Regions from separate parts of the Psychrobacter sp. PSP genome, predicted to be linked through region 2. Evidence: riboswitches for the same ligand, from Rfam matches in the RefSeq annotation. Region 2 holds a riboswitch; the other holds the start of a gene.
The links. Region 2 has a riboswitch for thiamine pyrophosphate ahead of thiC (phosphomethylpyrimidine synthase ThiC). Riboswitches for the same ligand answer to the same signal wherever they lie in the genome.

Region 1 (8,426 bases), on a different contig from region 2:
GTTAAAGCTGACGATATACTTAACAAGGTTAGTCTTGAGTTTGATGTTCCTATAAATGATATTTTAGTTTGTGGATCGGCAAAGATAGGGTTTAGCTTAAAAAGCGGGCAACCGTATAAGCCAGGAGAGTCAGATCTTGATTTAGCCATTATCAACAATGAGATGTATTGTAGAATCTTTAATAAAGTGTTGACTGAAACTAGAAATTATTCTAGAAGAGATCTGTTTCAGAGTAAGGAGTGTTTAGAAAGGTATCAGTATGGTATTAAGTTAGGTATGATTAATTATAACTTCTTACCTAATATTGAGTTAAAAAGTGAGTTAACTAGTTTTTTTGATAGTTTATCAATCAATTATAGAGATCTTTTCTCAAGTATTTCTTGTTGTTTCTATATGTCGGAAAGTAATTTTAAGCAAAAGCAAATAAACGGTTTGCACAGTTGGAAAACAGATAATTTTATTAGGGAGTAATCGTGATAGCCTATCAAATCAGGTCAGTTCAGCTAATTAATCTTGTTAGAGATATAAAAAATGGAAACCTAATTACTAATGCTTATTTTCAAAGAAATCTCGTTTGGAGAGAGGTTAATAAAAAAGAGTTAATTAAAACAGTTCTAGATGGTTATCCCTTTCCATTGATATTTATTTCTAAGGGGGAGATTGACGTGGAAAGAATGATATCGACCTCCTGTATTGTTGATGGTCAACAAAGGTCTAATGCGATTGTTTCTTTTGTAAATAACGAATATCATATAGATGGTAGATATTTCAAAGATTTTAGCGAAGATGAAAAAGCTAATTTCTTCAAATATGAGATACCAGTATGTGAGCTAGATATTAAAAATACTGACCCTAGACTATTGGATATATTCCAAAGAATTAATAGAACTTCAGACTCTCTTACTGGTATAGAGAAAAAAGCTTCTGAATACGGTGCATCTTATTTCATGCTAGTGTGTCAAATGCTATGTAATCAAATAGATGTAAATTTAGCTGATAAAGATAATGAAGATTTCAAACTTGACCCTAATATACCAGAAAGCTTTTTGAACTGGGCTAGAGATAAAACAAATAGCTGTGAGAACATACAAAAATTACTTACTGATGAAAGAATATTTTCTATAAGAGAAATTTCTAGAAAAGTTAATCTTCAGTACACCTTGAATATTGTCTCTACATATTTAGCAGGTTTTTATACTAGAAATGATAAAGTAGATGAATACCTGTTGCTTTACTTGGAAGACTTCAATATGAAAGATGAGATTGTAAATAGATTTGAAAAAGTAGCTGAGTTCTATCTAAGACTTGAGTTAGATGATAAATCAATGTGGTTTAACAAAGCTAATATGTTCTCATTGTTCATTGCTCTTGCTAATTATAGTGAATTAGATAGCTTGGATATATCGAAATTTAGTGAAATATTGAACCAATTTGACAGTTTGGATGTATATGATCATGAATATATGGTTTGGGCTAAAGAGGGAGTTAATAATCTCAAGGAAAGAAGAGGTAGACACAAAATAATTATGAAATATATTTTGAACATACCAGACATACAAGAAGAGTCATTTAAGGATTAACATAATTAAAACTATATGAAAATTTAAGCTGATAACAAAAACCGCCACACCAAACACTATGGCGGTTTTTTATCACTTAAAATATCTTAAACTCTAAAGTATCTACAATGCCCACAGCGACTGGTACTGCTCATCAGTCAACGTCACAATATCGATCTCGGCCAGCATCTCGCGTAGCTCTTGCCACTTACTCGCATCAGGTGTGATCGGTGTAATCAATCTGCCTAACGTATTATCAATAATCGCATCCATCAGCGTATCCGCCTCAGTTTTACTATAGTCATAATACATGCGGCGCGCAGACTCAGGCTCATTTTTACACAGCTCTGTCATCTGATTTGTCACTTGGATAAAAGTATCTATCGCGTCTTTTTTCGCGCTATAGATCTCATCAGTTGTGAGGATTTCTAACGCCGAAAAGTTCGGATAAGGTGACAGATGCTGATCGATAAACGTAAAGTCTAGCCCTTCATGAGTCGCCTCAACCCCTTCAAAGTTATAAAAGCACAGCCATGCACCATCGAGACTTGGGTCTTCTTGCAGGTTTTTTATATGGTAAAAGTCTTTTTGTACAAAGCTCACATTGTCACGGCTGATAGTGAAGCCATTTTTTTTGGCATAGCGCGCTAATATCTCAAAGCCAATACGATTGGTTTTTTCTTCAGCAGCAGGGGTGCAAATGCGAATCGGTTGATTGTTTTTGAGCTTATCCATACTGGACTGCTGCATCAATATGCCGCCATCGGTCTCAAAAAAACAGCCAAGCGCACGCAGATTCGGCGCGTAATGCTCAAACAGATGAATCGGCTCATTCACATGCAGATCGATACTTTGGTTTTGCAATTCAGCAAAGCCATCATAGTGGTCATCAGGCTCGATAATAGTGATATCTAGCCCTGCCTGCTCATATGCGCCTGTGGTCATACCCGCGATAAAAGGTAGGTGATCAGGGTTTAAGAACCATTCGAGGGTAAGGGTCAATTTGGTGGTCGGCTGCATGGTTGTTTCCTTATTAATGATAGAAAACAATCAGACTGATGCTGTTTAAACAAAACAAAAAAGGCAAAACAAGAAAGGCAAAATCTCAACATGTAAGGCGCTATCAGATCAGCGCGTCAGGTAGAGATTTCTCTTATTTATAGACTGCTTAGGGTCTGTCATGCTTGTTTCCTACGTCAGTGCTAACTGCTTCAGGTTCACGGGTGTGTCTCAGCGATGGTTTTAACAATCGTTACAAGGTTAAAAGCAAAGCACCCCGACAAGGTTAAGTGGTGCTGCATTATTTTTGATCAGTACTGCTAATGGCTATTATCGATAGCTACTGCATCATCATATAGTGAAACCATTATAAAAATGGTATAGCAAGATTAAACGCTATTTTTCGCAGCCTCTGGAGACGCAGTCACAGCAAGCAAGAAAAGTAGCATTTAATCGAGCGCGTTTCCTATGCTGCATCAATTTTATTGAGGTTCTACTATAGACGACTTGTAAGCGGCGATGCAAGCGTACAAGGAATGACAATGAAAGGTGATGACTGACGCTCGTTAACCGCCCTTTATAACAGTTCACATTTGTGTTGGCTTTTTATAAGCGCTTTCAATCTTATAAGCGCTTGCAATCGACGTGTTAATAGAAGAGCGCAGTATTTGTCATTGGTACTTACCCAATCACTAACCAACGATACTGATCGATAGCAAAAAGCTTGTATAAATGGGCTTGTACAATTTTTGGTGATATTGCATGCTTGGTTATTCATACAAGTAGCTATGTAAATACTTTTGATGGCTACCAAAATCATTCACCGCACCGTCCATCGACATCACTTATATGACCCATAATAAAAAAGCGTTTTATCATAGGCCTAAGACCAACCAATCTAGAAGTCCAATGATACGCTGGACCTTTGTGACGCTTGGCTGGGTGTTTTTTGTCTTAGGGATTATCGGTATTTTATTGCCTGTGATGCCGACTGCGCCTTTTATACTACTTGCAGCAGGCTGCTGGGCGCGTAGCTCTAAGCGCTTTCATTTTTGGCTGATCAATCACAAATACTTCGGCAAATACGTCCGTGATTGGGAAGAAAATCATGCAGTACCGCTCTATGCTAAGTGGCTTGCGACCATCATGATGGCGATATCGACTGCCATGTTGTTTTATCGTCTGCCCGCTGATATGACATGGGCGGCATGGCTGGTAGCACTGGTCTGTAGCGGGGTTGCCGTCTATTTGTTTCGTCTGCCAAATGCCAAATAAAGTCGCCAATATAGGGCAATAGTTAAGTCCAGTTACATAAAACCTGAGATAAGGCTTGCGATACTAGGATGTTCCCCCTATAATACATCCAAGCTTAAGAGCAGTTCTGCACCAAATCATTACCTCGTAGTATTAGTTATAATCCTTCGTTTTAATATTTATCGTTCAGTAGCTATTTGCAAGCGTTATCGGTCTATTAGACCACAAATAAATTAAATATCAGGGTTATGACTATGTCAGACGTTCAAAAAGGTACAGTTAAGTGGTTCAACGAAGCTAAAGGTTTTGGTTTCATCGCTCCAGAAAACGGCGCAGACGTTTTCGCTCATTACAGCGAAATCTCAGGCTCAGGTTTCAAAACTTTGGCTGAAGGCCAAGAAGTTGAGTTCACTGTAACTCAAGGCCAAAAAGGCCCACAAGCACATAACATCGTTGCTATCTAATTTGTCTTTATAGACAGATAGATAAAAAGATGTAAAAAAGCGAACCTTAGGGTTCGTTTTTTTTTTTCGTCTGTGATTTGGTATTAAATGAAACGACAGATATAAAAATGCCTCCGACTATATGGATAGTTAGAGGCATTTTTGTACTGGGTACTGAGGTAAGTCAATAAGCATGAGCAATTGACTTATTATATAAAGCTAATACCGATATTGATCAGACCACCGCCCAATATCAACCAGCCAAACATCACCGCACCCAATACCAGAGGTTTGACGCCAGCTTGCTTGATCGCGCTTAGATGCGTGGTTAGACCTAGCGCAAACATCGCCATCGTAAGCAGTACGTCATCTAGTCTCACCATACTACGCTCAATGCTTGCAGACATTGGCACCCAAGTATGTAATAAGACGATACCGATAAAAATAAACGCAAACCATGGCACTTTGACTTGCTTGACGCGGCTCATAAATGATGCTGTCTCGCTTTTACTACCTTCATGTTCTATAGCGGCATTATCTACGGAGCGATCTTTGGTTAGCGCAAATGAGAGCACAAGTAAGAAAGGTGCGAGCATCATCACCCGTATCATTTTGGTCACGACAGCAGTGTCGCCAATCTCAGTATTGATGGCATTGCCTGCGACCACGACTTGCGCCACTTCATGTACGGTTGAGCCCGTGTACATGCCGTACTGCTGGGCACTAAGCCAAGGCTGCAACCAACCAAGCTGATAGAGAAAAGGATAGAGCAGCATGGACATGGTGCCAAAGACCACGACCGTCGCCACAGCAATAGTCACTTTATGTGCTTGAGCTTTGACCACTGGCTCTGCAGCAATGACAGCCGCCGCCCCGCAGATACTCGCGCCTGAGCCGATGAGTATAACGGTTTCTTTATCGACTTTTAGCCATCTGGTGCCGATCCAATAGGTCAGTATAAAGGTTGACGTCAGGACGAGAGCATCGGTCATAATCGCTGGCATACCAACGCTCGCCACTTGCGTCATGGTCAGCTTGAACCCATAAAACATGATCGCAAGTCGTAAAATTTGACCTTTTGCAAAAGCGACTCCACTACCTAAGCGTTCAGCAAAATTTGGATAGACGGTGTTGCCCAAGACCATACCCAGCAAAATCGCGAGCGTTAAAGAGGATAAGCCAACGATACGTCCGTTCGACCACGCATCCAAACGCGTATCTAACCATAGACAGAATGCACTACCGATCAGTACCACAGCCAAACCAGCCAAGTGGCGTTGGCTTGGAATGTAGTTACTCACTGAACGACTGACTGATTTGGCTAGTGTATGCATAAGAGGCATATCCTATTACTGATATTAAAATAAGCATAAGCTTATGAGTAGACAGTATAAGCTGACTATATTTATAATAAAAACAGATTAATAAGATATAAACTATCGATATTTTAGGTTAGTGTTTACGGTAGAAATAGATATACCGCGCATGAGTAGCAAAAAAAGACATGTATAGCGAATAAGACAGGCTAAAAAATGACATAAGGCATCATCAATAACATGAAAAAATCTGTACAGACATTGCCAAAGATTACACTTAAGCAGCTCGCTGTTTTTGTCAGTATTTACCAGACAGGTAGCACCAGCCGTGCCAGTGAAGAGATGCATTTATCACAGTCGGCGGTCAGCAGTGCGCTGACAGAGCTTGAGTCTAGATTACAGATGCCATTGTTTGAGCGCGTCGGTCGCAGGCTTAATCAGCATCCCAATGCCCATCCTATTTATATACAGGCACAGGCTATCTTGGGTCAATCGCTCACGCTTGAACATTATCACCAATATCAAGCGAGGCAGATACATATCGGGGCGAGTACCACGATTGGCAATTACGTGCTGCCATCATTGCTTGGTAAGTTATATGAGGCGCTACCAGATGCCAATGTCGATATGTATATTGCCAATACTCAGGAGGTGGTGAGTGAGGTTGAGCAGCTCAATATCGATATTGCTTTAGTAGAAGGGATGCCGCGTCCGATAGACATGAAAGCCATTGAGCAGCGCGAATGGCGAACGGATACGCTGATGATATTTGCCAAACGTGATAGTAAATGGTTAAAGAACGTCGCTATCTATAGCCAAGATAAGGGCTGCTATCAGCTGACTATTAATCAGCTAGCACAGTTGCCGCTACTCGTACGTGAGGCAGGGTCGGGCACACGGCAGATTATCGATGAGCAGTTGCTAAAGTATCTACCCAATGCAGAAGTGGTAAAGGCCATACACCAATCAGAAGCCATCAAACATATGGTGAGTGCAGATATTGGTCTTGGCTGCCTATCGCAGCATGTGATTGAGACAGAATTGGCAACAGGTGAGCTGGTGCAAGTAAGCGTTGCAGGAATCGATCTATCGCGGACATGGTGGCTGGTCTGGCACAAAGCCCGTCATCAAAGCCCCATTTGGCAGACGTTTATAGATATTATCCAACAAGATTAACTGAGATAATGTCAAAATGTGAGGAGTAAAAAAGCGCCGTATTAATCATGATAGGGCGCTTTTTGTTAACTGATAATTCCATATAGCCAAAGCAAATTGCTACGTCGAAACCGGTTTGTCGAGTCTTACGACCAAGCTGTCGCAAGGTACGTTAGGCAAGATATTATCTGCTGTCGCGCCACTGATCCATGCGGCAATACCAGTGCGCTTATGGCGACCGATGACCAACAGATCGACGTCGTGTTTATGACAGTAGCTGACAATACCTTCACTGCTAGAGATAGCGGTAGTGACTTCTGACGTTGCCGCATTGAGCTGGTTGCGTTCAAGGAATTGCGCCAGTTTTGCCCGTGCTTCTTGGCAGCGTTCGTCATCAATCTCATCATAAAGACTTGACGCAGGTACCAGCTCATAGCCGAAGCCCACCATGGTATCTTTGACAATATGCAGCACAGACAACTTAGAACCGGGACGGTTTTCAACGATGCGCTTGGCCTTTTGCGCGACGATATCCGCATCAGAGAGTAAGTCGGTGACCAGTAAAATATGTTCGTAACTCATAACGTCTTCCTCATGTCAGATAGTATTTACTATAGCACTACTATAGAGCGCTGTTAAGTAATGCTTGTCTATCTTTGTGACATAGATTTTGATATGGAACAACACCCGAGTGCAATGCTAACAAATAACAGGTTAACTCGAATGATGAGCCGGCCCCCTTATTCTGATACTGGCTCATCAAGCTTGACGACTAGGCTGTTGCAAGGGATGTTTGGCAAGATATTATCGGCTGTTGCACCCGACTAACCAAGCGGCGATACCGTGACGTTCATGACGCCCAATGATGAGTAAGTCGACCTTTTTTCATGACAGTAGTCAACAATACCTTTACTGTTAGAAATGGCAGCTGTCACCTCAGAGTTGACTGCTAGCCTACTACTGTAGTACTTGCACTCGTCTGCCTTGTACCACTTTTAATATTGATTGACTATAACAGTGCAAACGGTCTCTGTTAAGCGATATGACCATCATTTGAATGTGGCTTTTGTTGGAATTATATTGGGCTGTTTGAAAGAGTGGCGAGCATTTCACGATATATTATTGCCCATGTGCTGACTTGACTTATCAACGACCAAACCCCACTAATAGCGCTAAGCCAATTCTTTTTTAGCCAATATAGCCAATATAGTCACTATAAATACCTGCATAATTGAGTTCAAAAGCCAGTATTGGGTTTAGCATTCAGTTTTTTCAGAAATTGTAAGTCAAAATGTTTTAATAGCCATTTTTACGACTGATAGTTCAATAATTTTTACCACTCTATTTACCCTGATAGTCAGGGCACACGATACGCATTGTAAGCGATAAGGATAACTATGACTGATACCCCATTTACTGCTGATCTCACGTTGCATCCAGCATTTGAGCTGATTGAGCATCGCCATATTGAGGCGCTATCGATGGATGTGCTGATCAGTCAGCATGTGAAGACAGGCGCGATGCACTATCATTTAGCGCACCCAAGCGATGAAAATGCGTTTTTAGTAGGTTTTCGTACTCAGCCGATGGACTCAAAAGGCGAGGCGCATATTTTGGAGCACGTCGCATTGTGTGGCTCTAAGAAATTCCCAGTACGTGACCCATTCTTTTCAATGATCAAACGCTCATTAAACACGTTT
Region 2 (8,426 bases):
CGGTCATGATATTGGCATAAGCATCGGTGATGCGTCCTGTCATCAACGCACGGGCATCCGCTTGGACAATGGCCGTACGTTTGAGGCGCGGAATAAAGTACCACATGGAAAGCCCAAACAGTACAAACCAAACCGCAAATGGAATGAGCAGCAAGCTGTCTAGATTAAACAAAATCACCCCAGTAGTGACAAAATACACCACCACATACATCATCATATCGGTGATGGTCATCACTGTATCACGCACGGCCAATGCCGTTTGCATCACCTTTGCTGAGACACGTCCTGAAAACTCATCTTGATAAAACTGCATCGACTGCCCAAGCATTCGGCGGTGAAAACGCCAGCGCATCTGCATCGGAAACACGCCTTGGATCACTTGAAAATGTACCAATGACGATAAGGCAATCCAAAATGGGCTGAGGATTAACACAGCAAACATCAGCAGTAGCATGTCGCTTTTTTCTGCCCACAGTGTCTGCGGGGTATAAGCACCCAGCCAATCCACCAAGTTACCAATCCATGCAAACAACATGGCCTCATAGACCCCAACACCTGCGGAGAGGATCATAAATAAGAACAGCCAGCCACGCAAACCATGAGTACAGGCCCACAAAAACTTCAACAACCCCTTACGAGGCAATGGCATGGGCGTTTCTGGGAAGGCAGGAAGACGGGATTCAAAAAAACGAAAGAGAGCGTTCATAGGCGGCAATAATACGTCAAAACAGAGCGGTTTTGAGTCGTTACTTATGTTAATAAAATAGCAGGGTATTTTATCAAAACTTGGCAATCAGGCGTGCAGTAAATTGTAATTGATCCATGCATAGTGCTTTTGGTTGATACGTTATTGCCAATAACGCGCGTGGAAATACGGATAAATAGATTGCTGTCAAAAATATATTTTGCTACCTTCTAGACCGCAACTGGCTTAGTTGATCGAATGATGAGCGTTGTAATCATATTTTTTAATGAAATCAGTTGAATACAAAGCGGCTTACTTGATGCTGCGCCACCAGTGTATGGATAATAAATACCCAGTACTAGGGTTCAAAAGGTAGGCCTTAATGATGTATCTAACCATTGCGGTGCTGTGTAGCGTCGCTGTTTCAGTGCTTTTAAAAATACTACGCCAAAAGAAAATGGATATTCGTCAGACCATTGTCGCAGGTTATCCCGTCGCTTTTTTACTGACTTGGCTTTTATTAAAGCCCGATGTCGGCGCCATACATGCGCTAGACAGTGCTTGGGGCATCATCATCGCGCTTGGGATCTTGCTACCGGCCGTGTTTATTATCCTTGGACGTGCTATTGAGGCGGTGGGTATGGTGGCAACGGATGCCTCCCAGCGCTTATCATTGATTATTCCGATCATTGCCGCTTTTTTGCTATTTGGTGAGGTGCTGACAGGTACGCGTGTGCTGGGATTGGCACTTGGCTTTTTGGCACTAGGAGCACTGGTTTATCGACCACAGCAGACAGATACCCCTAAGCAAACAAAATACACACCGCTGTGGTTATTCGGTGTATGGGCGGGTTACGGCATCATCGATATCTTGTTTAAGCAGGTTGCCAAGCAGGGTACTGCTTTTCCGTTGACACTGTTTGTGAGCTTTGGAGTCGCAGGTTTATTATTACTCGTCTATCTGCTCGTCACTCGGGTGCGCTGGCAGGCAGACGCCCTTGTCGCTGGATTGCTACTTGGCGCGCTCAACATGGGTAATATTTATGCTTATGTCAGAGCCCATCAAGTGCTCTCCGATTCATCCAGTATTGTGTTTACGGGGATGAACGTGGGTGTCATCGCAGTCGCCACATTGATCGGAGTGGGCGCGTTTAAAGAACGACTCAATCGCATCAATTTGGTGGGGTTGCTACTTGCAGTATGCTGTGTGGGCGTCTTATTTTTGGCGTGAGATAAGTTGTCCAAGGAAGGATAAAGTAGAATTTTTAGCAAAGTTGTCACGTTTTCTATATAGGCATACTTATCATCCTATGATAAGGTCATCTACAAATAGCAGACCTTATATAGGTGATAGAAAGCTTGATTTATAATGTTTAATTTCACTCAATAAAAATAGGATGTACTTTCAATGGAATACGACAATCAGTTGCAGCGCATAAAAGACGGTTCAGGGTTTATCGCTGCGCTCGACCAAAGTGGTGGCAGCACACCAAAGGCTTTAGAGAATTACGGCATCAGCGGCGATGAGTATGAGAATGATGAGGCCATGTTTGATTTGGTGCATGAGATGCGTGCCCGTATCATGACGTGCGACTGTTTTGACAATGAGCGTGTGCTTGGTGCGATCTTATTTGAAGATACCATGGAGCGTGACGTCAATGGTAAGTCGACCGCCAACTATTTGTGGGAAGACAAGCAAATCGTTCCATTCTTGAAGGTAGATAAAGGTTTGGCGGAGCAGATGAGCGGCGTCCAAGTCATGAAGCCGATGCCTAATCTAGATCTGTTGCTAGATAAAGCCAAGAACTATCCAGTATTTGGTACCAAGATGCGCTCAGTCATTTATGAGCCAAATGTCGATGGTATTGAGCTCGTTGTACAGCAGCAATTTGATGTGGCCAAGCAAATCATCTCAAAAGGCTTGATGCCAATCGTTGAACCAGAGGTCAATATTGATAGTGCCCAAAAGCATGATTGCGAAGTGCTATTAAAAGCCAATATTTTGCGTAATCTGGAACGCTTAAATGACGAACAGCAAGTAATGCTCAAGCTGACATTGCCCGAAGAAGCAGGATTTTATCAGGAACTGGTCGACCATCCAAAAGTGCTCAAAGTCGTGGCGCTATCTGGTGGTTATAGCCGCACTGATGCGTGCGCGAAGCTCAAACAAAACCCCGGTATGATTGCCAGCTTCTCGCGCGCCTTTACCGAAGGGTTGAGTAAGCAGCAAAGCGATGAAGAGTTTGCCGATACCATCAATACGTCGATTGAGGAGATTTATCAGGCGTCGAAGGTTTGATATTACTAAATACATAAACTAAAAAAGCCCAAACCTGATAGTCAGGTTTGGGCTTTTTTATTATAGTAAAAAGCTTATACCTCTTTGTATAACTGGCGTCCTTCCTTGTTGTATTTTTCCATCATCTCAGCCATGCCTTGACGGACTTCTTCAGCACTGGCTTCGCCTACTTGTCCGACCAGTTCTGTATCGACTTTTTTGATCAAATGATCATCATCGCTTAAGTCGCCTGATTGCGGCGTTACCTTTTTATTGGCGGCATCTTTGTCCAGTCCTGCTGCATACTCACGCACGTTTTGCGTAATTTTCATGGAGCAAAACTTCGGACCACACATAGAGCAAAAGTGTGCCGATTTATGCGCATCTTTTGGCAAGGTCTCATCGTGATATTCGCGCGCGGTATCAGGGTCGAGCGCCAGATTGAACTGATCATCCCAGCGGAATTCAAAGCGCGCTTTGGATAGCGCATTATCACGCGCCTGTGCACCAGGGTGACCTTTGGCAAGGTCGGCGGCGTGTGCAGCGATTTTATAGGTAATAATGCCGTCTTTGACGTCTTTTTTGTTTGGTAGCCCTAAGTGCTCTTTTGGTGTGACATAGCATAGCATCGCGGTACCAAACCAGCCAATCATCGCCGCACCAATCGCACTGGTGATATGGTCATAACCCGGGGCGATGTCAGTCGTTAATGGGCCCAAGGTATAGAAAGGCGCGTCCGCACACAGATCAAGCTGCAAGTCCATGTTTTCTTTGATACGGTTCATCGCCACGTGTCCAGGGCCTTCAATCATCACCTGTACGTCGTGCTCCCATGCCACTTTGGTCAATTCACCAAGCGTACGTAGTTCGCCAAACTGCGCCTCATCATTGGCATCTTGCAAGCAGCCGGGGCGTAGGCCATCACCTAGACTGAACGCCACATCGTATTGCTTCATAATCTCGCAGATATCTTCAAAATGCGTGTATAAAAAGCTCTCTTTGTGATGCGCCAGACACCACTGCGCCATGATAGAGCCGCCGCGTGAGACGATACCTGTCAAACGCTTTGCGGTGAGCGGTACATAGCGGAGCAGGACGCCTGCGTGAATGGTAAAGTAATCCACACCTTGCTCGGCTTGCTCAATCAAGGTATCACGGAATATCTCCCACGTCAGATCTTCAGCGACGCCATCGACTTTTTCTAAGGCTTGATAAATCGGTACGGTACCAATCGGCACAGGAGAGTTGCGGATTAGCCATTCACGAGTTTCATGAATGTGATTGCCCGTCGATAAATCCATGATGGTATCCGCGCCCCAACGCGTGGCCCATGTCATTTTGGAGACTTCTTCATCAATCGATGAGCCGAGCGCTGAGTTGCCGATATTGGCATTGATTTTTACCAAAAAGTTGCGCCCGATAATCATTGGCTCAGATTCAGGGTGGTTGATGTTGTTGGGGATAATTGCACGTCCAGCGGCTACTTCATCACGGACAAACTCAGGGGTGATAATTTTGGGCATATTGGCACCGAAGCTCTCACCCTCATGTTGACGCATGTCAGTCAGTTCATGCTGCTTTTGCGTCTCACGTATCGCAATATATTCCATCTCAGGGGTAATGATGCCGCGACGCGCGTAGTACATCTGAGTGACGTTTTTCCCTGCTTTGGCACGGCGCGGTTTGTCAATATGAGCAAACCTGAGGTTGGCAGTGCTGATATCACGAGCACGTGCTTGCCCGTATGAGCTAGACAGACCGCTTAGTTGCTCGGTATCACCGCGCTCGGCGATCCAGTTTTCACGCAGTTTGGGTAGACCGCGGGTCAGATCAATCTCGACATTGGGGTCAGTGTACACGCCTGAAGTATCGTACACATAAAAAGGCGGATTGTGCTCGCCATCCTTATCACCCGTACCGCCAACTGGCGTATCCGTTAAGCTGATTTCACGCATCGGTACTTGAATATCAGGCCGTGAGCCTTCGATATAGACTTTGCGCGAGGCGGGTAGGATACGGTGTAAGTCGCGCGCGTCTTCTTCAAAGCGTGCATCACTGGCGGCGCGGTGGGCAGGTGTCTTTAGCGCGTCGGCTTTTTTATCGGCTTTGGTGTCTGATACGAGAGGTATGTTATCGGCTGGGTTGTGCGTTTGGACTTGTGATGGCGCTGAGGCACTGTCTAAAGAGGCATTGTCAAAAGAGCTGCTGTTTGAAATAGTCATATGCTGTCCTAGCGTGTTGGTTTTTGAATAAAAGCAACACCGCCAGTAGCTGCGGGGCAAACACTCGTCATTCAGACAAATTTATATTATCAACACCTAACAGCGAGCAAAGAAATTGTCGCGGTTAATGGTCATCAAATAGTGGACGCCGCTTTCTATCTTCTCTCGTTATCTACGTATGCGGCGTGCATCGTTAGACAATAGCGATGATAAAAAAGTATTTTTACGCGTCCGTTGTCATCAATAACAACGTGCTTAAGACTTCCCTGCGTCGGTACTAACCGCATCAGGTTCGGCGGGTGATCTCTCAGCGAATGTAGATAGGTGGCTACTTTTATCAATGTTTAACTATAAACGTTTAATAAAGTAGGCCAATGCTACATCGCACCCCGAGTCTGTCAGTGTTGTAAATCTTCTTCATACTAACAAAATTCTGCGTTAACGGCTAATGGAATTTGGATGAAAATATCAGGCGCTTATTTTGCTATTTAGCATGGATACAAAGAACAGGAGTTATTGATAGTAATTAAAATTCCTTGATATTACTGATACTTAGAGGCGATTGCTAAATATTGTGTAAAGCGAATGCAGGATTTGAGAGGTTGTCATTAAACTGTCATAAAGATTTGGCAAGATAACGCTCATGTCACAAACAATGCTTTTTTATATCGTTGTTAAATTTCAGGAGTCCTACATGCGTTATTCGTTATTAGCAGTGGCCGTTAGTTGTACATTAATGCTTACGGCGTGTAATAAGTCAACAGAAACGGCAGAACCAGCTGCTGATACGACCAGTAGCGCCGCTACCACGGCTGAAACCACCACGCAGACTCAGGCAACGCCTTCTGCTGACACGGGTTTCAAATCTGCTGAAAACATTGCCATGAATATCACAGGTGCAGGCGCATCATTCCCGCAGCCGATCTATGCCAAATGGTCTTCTGACTATAACGCTGCCACAGGTGGCCAAGTCAACTATCAATCTATTGGCTCATCTGGTGGTATCAAACAAATCCAATCAAAAACCGTCGATTTTGGTGCTTCTGATGCGCCATTAACACCTGAAGAGCTTGAAGAGTCTGGTCTTATCCAGTTCCCAACCGTGATTGGTGGCGTTGTGCCAATCGTTAACATCGATGGCGTTGAGCCAGGTCAGTTGAAGCTAGATGGTGAAACCTTAGCCAATATCTATCTGGGTAAAATCAATAACTGGAATGATCCTGCGATCAAAGCCTTGAACCCAGATTTGACTTTGCCAGATGCCGCCATCACCACAGTATTCCGCTCAGATGGTTCAGGTACGACGTTTAACTTTACCGATTATCTCGCCAAGGTATCACCAGATTGGAAAGACAGCGTTGGGGTTGATAAAACGGTCAAGTGGCCAACCTCTGCGACTGGTGCAGGTGGTAAAGGTAATGAGGGCGTCTCAAGCTACGTCAACCGCATGAAAAACTCTATCGGCTATGTGGAGTATGCCTACGCCAAGCAAAACAACATGTCACATGCCGCGCTTAAAAATGCCGCGGGCAATATCGTGCAGCCATCTGCTGAAACCTTTGCCGCCGCTGGTGACATCGATTGGTCACAACAAGAAGGCTTTTATAAAGTCATCACCAACTCTGAGACGGATCAAGCATGGCCAATCGCTGCTGCTACTTTCATCTTAGTACACAAGCAACCAGAGAATCCTCAGCAAGTCGCTGGCGTGTTGAACTTCTTTGACTGGGCGTATACCCAAGGTGATGATGATGCCATGGCGCTAGACTATGTCCCATTCTCTGATACAGCAGTGGCTCTATTCAAAGAGAAATGGAATGAGGTCAAAGGTAGCGATGGACAGCCTGTTTATAAGCCAGCGCAATAAACGATCTGTACAAGCTGCTTAATGACTTTTTGATTTCCTCTTAAGCCACTATTCTCCGGTAGTGGTTTGAGAGGTTTTATCACAGCAAATTTGACCAAAACACTAATCGCTATATTTCACGATAATCATTAGTCAAGTTGCGTTTGCTGTCATAAAACGAAATGAACACCCTGATTTTTTGAATTCACCCATTCAATGCTGAGACACTTATGACAGACTTAAGGTCCCAACTGGCTAAACAAAAACGTTACGACGCTTTATTTGTCAATTCTACCAAAGCGTTTGCCATACTCGTCCTCCTATCGTTAGGGGGCATTTTGGTGTCTCTGATTGTTGGGGCGTGGCCGAGTATCCAAGAGTTTGGTCTGGGGTTTTATAGCAGTAATAATTGGGATACGGTTTCCAATGAGTACGGGGCACTCGCGCCTATTTATGGCACCTTGGTGACGTCATTTATCGCGATTGTTATCGCTGTACCAGTCAGTTTTGGTATTGCGATATTTTTGACCGAAATGTGTCCAAAGTTCCTCAAAAAACCGCTTGGCATTGCCATTGAGCTGTTGGCAGGTATTCCTTCTATCATTTATGGGATGTGGGGCTTGTTTGTCTTTGCGCCTTTCTTTGGTGAGCATATTCAGCCATGGTTTATTGAGCATGTGGGCCCGCTACCTATCATCGGTAAGCTGTTTACAGGCGCACCCATGGGACTAGGGATGTTTACCGCGTCCTTGGTACTTGCCATCATGATTATCCCTTTTATCGCTGCCACCATGCGTGATGTTTTCTCTGTGGTGCCAGATCTACTCAAAGAGTCGGCCTACGGTATGGGTGCGACGACGTGGGAAGTGATGTTCAAGATTATCTTGCCTTATACCAAAGCGGGTGTCGTTGGCGGCGTGATTTTGGGACTGGGTCGTGCGCTCGGTGAGACCATGGCAGTGACTTTCTTGATCGGTAATGCGTTCAATATCAGCCCAAGTCTATTTACTTCTGGTGTGACCATCACCTCAGCATTGGCCAATGAGTTTGCCGAAGCGTCAAGTGAGCTGCATCTAGCATCTTTACTACATCTGGGCTTAATCTTGTTTATTATCACCTTCATCGTGCTGTCGTTGGCCAAACTGATGCTCATGCGCATGGATCACAAAGCAGGTAACCGATAAGCCTAAGCATGGTTATTGGATCTCGATTGATATTGATAAAAGATATGGGAAATAAATAGTATGGCTGCTAACAATGCGATGAATGCGCCCATGACCACCAAGCCAAGCAGCGTGGGGCGTTACAACAAGAGTCTGTACAACAAACGTCGCTGGATGAATAAGCTGGGTTTGGGGTTTGCCATGTCAGCCATGGTGTTTGGCTTATTTTGGT

Region 1: another riboswitch for thiamine pyrophosphate. It lies ahead of HL061_RS10465 (ABC transporter substrate-binding protein); the one in region 2 lies ahead of thiC (phosphomethylpyrimidine synthase ThiC).

What each region holds. Positions count from the first base shown of each region.
Region 1 covers NZ_JABLTF010000020.1:138,976-147,401, forward strand. Annotated here, with positions in the region: gene HL061_RS10455 (hypothetical protein) at 1-471, shown strand, start outside; gene HL061_RS10460 (DUF262 domain-containing protein) at 474-1,580, shown strand; gene HL061_RS10465 (ABC transporter substrate-binding protein) at 1,683-2,579, opposite strand; TPP riboswitch at 2,731-2,848, opposite strand; gene HL061_RS10470 (YbaN family protein) at 3,408-3,833, shown strand; gene HL061_RS10475 (cold-shock protein) at 4,067-4,276, shown strand; gene HL061_RS10480 (YeiH family putative sulfate export transporter) at 4,465-5,589, opposite strand; gene HL061_RS10485 (LysR substrate-binding domain-containing protein) at 5,812-6,747, shown strand; gene HL061_RS10490 (universal stress protein) at 6,847-7,308, opposite strand; gene HL061_RS10495 (insulinase family protein) at 8,124-8,426, shown strand, end outside.
Region 2 covers NZ_JABLTF010000017.1:81,060-89,485, reverse strand. Annotated here, with positions in the region: gene HL061_RS07990 (ABC transporter ATP-binding protein) at 1-706, opposite strand, end outside; gene HL061_RS07985 (hypothetical protein) at 1,068-1,916, shown strand; gene HL061_RS07980 (fructose bisphosphate aldolase) at 2,094-2,984, shown strand; gene thiC (phosphomethylpyrimidine synthase ThiC) at 3,059-5,185, opposite strand; TPP riboswitch at 5,432-5,587, opposite strand; gene pstS (phosphate ABC transporter substrate-binding protein PstS) at 5,880-7,052, shown strand; gene pstC (phosphate ABC transporter permease subunit PstC) at 7,262-8,215, shown strand; gene pstA (phosphate ABC transporter permease PstA) at 8,306-8,426, shown strand, end outside.